DNA from 2 places in the Paenibacillus sp. P4_A9 genome. Region 2 is predicted to be linked to the other one. Evidence: riboswitches for the same ligand, from Rfam matches in the RefSeq annotation. Region 2 holds a riboswitch; the other holds the start of a gene.
What was found. A riboswitch is a leader RNA that binds a small molecule or an ion and turns the genes downstream of it on or off. The one in region 2 is predicted to bind thiamine pyrophosphate.
Positions count from the first base shown of each region.

Region 1: another riboswitch for thiamine pyrophosphate. It lies ahead of AC1DVJ_RS05160 (thiamine phosphate synthase); the one in region 2 lies ahead of thiC (phosphomethylpyrimidine synthase ThiC).

Region 1 covers NZ_JBFUHL010000003.1:275,625-278,736, reverse strand. The annotation lists gene thiO (glycine oxidase ThiO) at 1-689, opposite strand, end outside; gene AC1DVJ_RS05160 (thiamine phosphate synthase) at 690-1,310, opposite strand; TPP riboswitch at 1,460-1,558, opposite strand; gene hflK (FtsH protease activity modulator HflK) at 1,687-2,697, shown strand; gene hflC (protease modulator HflC) at 2,694-3,112, shown strand, end outside.
Region 2 covers NZ_JBFUHL010000028.1:27,285-30,396, reverse strand. The annotation lists gene thiC (phosphomethylpyrimidine synthase ThiC) at 1-1,444, opposite strand, end outside; TPP riboswitch at 1,542-1,651, opposite strand; gene AC1DVJ_RS17970 (AbrB/MazE/SpoVT family DNA-binding domain-containing protein) at 1,774-2,010, opposite strand; gene AC1DVJ_RS17965 (sugar phosphate isomerase/epimerase family protein) at 2,288-3,112, shown strand, end outside.

The DNA.
Region 1 (3,112 bases), on a different contig from region 2:
TTCACGGGATACATCGGCAGCTCAATGCCGATGCCTGCAAGCAGCTGACCGCTCCACGTGCCTGCGGCGACGACGACGACGTCGCTGTAGAGCGGACCGGCGGCCGTCAGCACGCCGATGACGCGCTCCTGCGCGGTCAGCAGCCCTTGCACCTGGGCGAAGGGTTCCACCTTCGCCCCCAGCACTTGCGCCGCCTGCGCGAACGCGGCAGCCAGTAAGGGCGCATCCACCTGCCCATCCTCGGGCAGGTAGAGGGCTCCGCGCGTCGCCCCGCTCAGCGCGGGCTCTAAGGCCGTGGCTTCAGCGGCGCTGAGCCACTGGGCCTTCTCGCCTGCGTCGCGCTGGAGCTTCTCACGCGCGCGCAGCTCCTTCTCTTGAACGTCGCTGAGCGCGACGTTCAGCAGCCCTTCACGGACGAGACCGATGTCGATGCCCGTGAGTTCTCGCAGTTCCCCGCTTAGCTCGGGGAACATGGCACGGCTCTTGCGCGCCCACTGGAACAGGGCGCCGGTGTCCTCCATCTCGGACTGCGCGCCGAGCATGCCTGCTGCGGCTGCCGAGGCTTCTCTGCCCAGCTGGCCGCGCTCCAGCAGCGTGACGGATTGCCCTCTTTTAGCCAAGTAATACGCGATGGATGTACCGATAACACCACCGCCAATGATGATGACATCTGATCTTGTTGCTGACATTTAACTCACCTCTATTTGCCTAAGCTCATCGTGATAGGCCAGAACGGCTCCGAGTGGATCCGCTGCTTCCCAAATTCCGCTCATGACCGCGATACCAGATGCTCCTGTATCCAGCACGGATTTTACTCTCGCAGGCGTCATCCCGCCAATCGCTATCACAGGAATGTTAACGTGATTAACTAGTTTCCGTAATTGCTCTAAGCCTCTAGGCGGCGCTCCCCGCTTCGAGTTTGTCGTAAAGATATGACCGAACATGACGTAGTCGGCTCCCTCTTTTTCACGCCATTTTGCCTCATCGGCATGATGCACGGAGACTCCGATGCGCTTTATCCCCTGGCATAACTCATCCTGAAAAACAAGGGATGGTGTCGTACCAGGAAGCTGCAGCCCGCCAGTGTGTAAAGCCAGTGCAATCGATGGAAATCCGTTGACGTACAGCTTTTTTGCAGGAATACCCTGCTCTATTAGGTACTGCACACCGATGAAAACCTCATCCAACGACTTCGTTTTCTCGCGAATATGAATGGCCGTAACATACGGATGAATCTGATCTGCAATCGTCGCTAACGTTGACCAGGACAGCTTCCCATTGGATATGACATGCAGTTCTCTCTCTGACATAGAAGGCTGACTCCTCTCCTACGAAACATCACTTCTTTTTAACCAAGCTAAACTTCCTGACCTTATCTTATTGAAAAACACAAAAAAAACCACTTTCCTCAGGAAAGTGGTTGTAGGTTGCCTCATCATATACAGATATTAAATCGGCTCCAAAGCTCGTTCCACTTTCCTCCGCTGGTATCAACCAGATCAGGTTCAAAGGGTTCAGTATACACTGTCTCAGCCTCTCGGCGCCCCTAGGGATTCATTCGTATGCAATTACTCAATATCATAGCATGGCAGCCAACTCTTGGAAATAACTAATTTCCTATTGAAACTATTTCCAACTTCCCCCGTATAGCATAGCAGTAAATCTTATATTAAAGGGGTGTTTTCAATGGAACCATTTGTACTGCCAGAACCAGATCGACGAAGACCTACCTCGCTCCCACCAGGCTTGGTGACTAAAATCATAGCCGGCCTTATTATCGTTCTTGTCCTCATTTTTGGATCGTCCACCTTCTATACGGTGCAGGAGCATGAAAAAGCAGCTATTTTAACATTAGGTAAATATACAACGGAGAAGGAAGCTGGGCTTCACTTTAAACTCCCTTTCCCGATTCAACAGGTGATTGTACTGCCTGCCAAAAAGACACAGCGTATCCAAATCGGCTTCCGTGAAACAGGCGGTAAAATTACGCCAGTCGAAGAGGAAGCGATGATGATCACGGGGGATGAAAATATTTTATCAGCCGATGCTGTTGTGGAATGGAATATCAGTGACATGCGTAACTACTTGTACAACATTGATAACGCAGAAATGTTCCTTCGCAACTCCGCGAGTGCAGCAATTCGCTCGGTGATCGGCGCTACGGCGCTCGACTTTGCCATTACAGAAGGAAAAACCGAGATCCAAGGCAAGGTCAAAGAGCGATTGATTGAGATGCAGACTAAATATCAAACAGGCATCCATATTGTCGACTTGAAGTTCCAAGATATCGAGCCGCCTGCGGGCGATGTGCAAAATGCTTTTAAAGACGTAACGAATGCTCGCGAAGAGAAAAACACGAAGATTAACGTCGCTACCAAATACGAAAATGATATCCTACCTAGGGAGCGCGGGAACGCTCAGGCCCTTCTTGAGAATGCCGAAGCCCAGAAGAAGTCACGTATTTTGAATGCTCAAGGGGATGTTGCGAAGTTCAATGCCCTTTATGCGGAGTATGCGAATAATAAATCGGTTACGGAAAGCAGGCTTATCATTGAGACGTTAGAGAAAATATTGCCGAATGCCAAAATTTTCATCAGTGACAGCACCGGCGAAACGGTCAAATATTTACCAATTAATGAGCTGTTACGGACACCTGCTGCTGCAACAGGCACAGCGCAAGGAGGGGCTGCGAAATGACCATGCAACGCAAATGGATTTTTAGATCGATCGTTGCTGTAGTTCTCGCTTTTTTCTTCCTGATTTCCATCTTTATTGTAAAAGAAGGACAATACCGCGTCGTTCTCAAGTTCGGAGAAGCCGTTCGTATTCAAACGGAGCCTGGGATTCATTTTAAAATCCCATTTATTGAATCGGTTCGCACGCTTCCTAAATATCAGATGGTGTATGACAGCAAGCCTACTTCCATTCTAACCAAAGATAAGAAGCCGATCGAAGTTGATAACTATACGGTATGGCGGATTGATGATGCTCAGCAGTTCCTGCGTACGATACAATCCATCACAGGCGGGGAAGAGCGGATTGATGCCGCTGTGTATAACACCGTTAGACGGAAATTATCGGAGATCAATTACAGCGATATCATCAGCGAAAA
Region 2 (3,112 bases):
CAGCGGCATGAGCAGCAATTTTATAGGTGATAACCCCTTCACGAACGTCATTTTTATTGGGCAAACCCAAATGTTCTTTGGGAGTTACATAACACAGCATGGCAGTACCAAACCAGCCTATCATCGCTGCTCCAATGGCCGAAGTGATATGGTCATAGCCTGGCGCAATATCCGTTGTAAGCGGTCCTAATGTGTAAAAAGGAGCTTCGTCACAGATTTCAAGTTGTTTATCCATATTTTCCTTGATTAAATGCATAGGTACATGACCAGGACCTTCTACCATGACTTGCACGTCATGCTTCCAGGCGATTTTGGTGAGTTCACCTAATGTTTCTAGTTCTGCAAACTGAGCCTCATCATTCGCATCTGCAATGGATCCTGGGCGCAACCCGTCGCCTAAAGAAAAGGATACATCATAGGCTTTCATAATTTCACAGATCTCTTCAAAATGGGTATACAGAAAGTTTTCCTTATGGTGGGCGAGACACCAGGCTGCCATAATAGAGCCGCCTCGAGAAACAATACCTGTTACTCGTTGAGCCGTAAGAGGGACATAACGCAGCAGTACACCAGCATGAATGGTAAAGTAATCGACACCTTGCTCGGCCTGTTCAATCAGCGTGTCACGGTACACTTCCCACGTCAAATCTTCTGCTTTGCCATTCACTTTCTCTAGTGCTTGATAAATAGGCACGGTACCAATAGGAACAGGGGAGTTGCGAATAATCCATTCCCTTGTTGTATGAATGTTTTTACCCGTAGAGAGATCCATAATATTATCAGCTCCCCAGCGAGTAGCCCATCTCATTTTTTCCACTTCTTCTTCAATGGAAGACGATACTGCAGAATTTCCTATATTCGCATTTATCTTTACGAGAAAGTTACGTCCAATAATCATAGGCTCACTCTCAGGGTGATTAATATTTGCAGGGATGATCGCTCTGCCGCGAGCGACCTCGTCTCTCACAAATTCCGGAGATACATTTTCGCGAATCGCGATATATTCCATTTCGGACGTGATGATACCTTGACGTGCATAATGCATCTGGGTTACATTACGACCTATTTTCGCTCGCATAGGGTGACGATGTAAGCCAGGAAAAACCTCAGCAACGTGCTCTCCCTTGGTATATCCGTTATCTTCCGGTTTAATCGTTCTGCCTTCATACAGTTCAACATCGCCGCGTTTTATAATCCAATTCGTACGATTAGGTGGAATACCTTCACGAATATCAGTTTGGATCTCCTCATCTGTATATGCGCCACTCGTGTCGTACACCCGCAAAGGGGCGTTTTCCTGTTCTCCGTAAGCACCTGTGGTAGGGCTCAGTGTGATTTCACGCATGGGGACTCTGATGTCCTTTCGTGAGCCCTCGACATACACTTTTTTGCTTCCCGGAAAAGAGGAGGTTGAAGAAGATACGGTTTCTTTACTTGTTTCCATTGACATTTACCACGCCTCCAATAATTGATTGTGATCAAGCGGAGGATTCATGCTGCGAAAAAAAGACCGCATCTCTAATAGAGGCGGTCTCCTGGTATACAAAGAGATCTTGTGTTCCTCCGCTGGCATTATCCAGATCAGGTTTAACGGTCGATAGTTATAACTATCCTCTCAGCCTGGTCTCACCAAGCTCCCGTGACTATGCACTTAGGTATTTAATTTACACGTTAATTCCAAATTATGCAAATGTTATTTGTGAAAAAAGCCCATCAGGATCATCCCTGAGGGCTTATGTTCGGTCTTGCCGATATGTATGCTCACGCAAATGGTTAGGTAATCTCTTCAATACAATTGCTGCAAACGAGCTTCCCTTTGAAATAGGTCATGTCCTCAAAATTCCCACAGAACACACAAGCAGGCATATACTTCTTAAGTGTAATACGCTCAGGATCTACATAGACCTCGATCGCATCACCGATCTCAATATGAAGTGTCCGTCGAAGTTCAATAGGCAAAACAATACGTCCCAGCTCGTCCACTTTTCTTACGATTCCCGTTGATTTCATATACATTTACCCCCTTTTTTCATGATCAAATGACTGGCATCTTCAAGTTACAAGGCATCATAATGTGTATATACATCTATTCCACATATGCACTCAAATTCCTTTTATTTACTGCTTTTGATTTTGAATTAAAAACCCATTTATTTACAATCGGTTAAAAGCGAAAAAAATGTAAACTTAGTTCAATAGAAACGTCAACTTTTCCCCAGACAATCTTGTTATAGTAAGAAAATAAGAAATCAGCATCACATATTCAGGCGTAGGCGGAGGGGTTTTATTGATTTGGAATCGATTAGGCGTATTGTCGGATGAGGTATCCCCCAATTTCGAGAAGGCTGTAAATTGGGCTGCTGAACAGGGTTTAAAGCATGTGGAAGTCAGAGTTGTCAATGGCATCAATGTATCGGAGTTGGCTGATGCTCAGATCGTCGAAATCCGCAAAGTGGTGGAGGATCACGGACTGTATGTTTCCGCCATTGCTTCGCCCTTGTTTAAGTGTGCCTTGGAACCGAAGCGGTTGGTTGAATCCGGAGACACCTTCGGGCAGAAGGAACAGAGTGTTGAAGAGCATTTTAATAAGCTTCATAGGGTTATTGAGATCGCTAAGCTGTTGGGGACGCCACGCATTCGTATTTTCTCGTTCTGGCGGGAAACGGATCCGCAGCAGCACAGTGATGAAGTTGTTCGTCATCTAAAAAAGGCGGGAAAAATCGCCGTTAAGGAAGGTGTGATCCTGCTCCTTGAGAATGAGCCTTCCTGTAACGGAGGCTTTGCAGCGGAAGTAGCGGCGCTTGTTTCGGCAGTCGATTCGCCATCTGTTAGAGGTTTGTGGGATCCGGGCAATGAGGCGTATGGTGCTAGAGAGGCATTCCCGAGTGGTTACCTGTCCATGAAAAGTACCTTGGCACATGTTCATCTGAAGGATGCGTATATCCGTCAGGATGGAACAGCCAAATGTGTGCCTCTGGGCTCTGGCAATGTTGCATTAGCGGCTCAGATCAAAGCGCTTGAAGCAGATGGATACGATGGTTTATATACGATTGAAACGCATTTTGTTCCAGAGGGCGGCAGCCAGCTAACTGGCACACGAATGACACTTGAT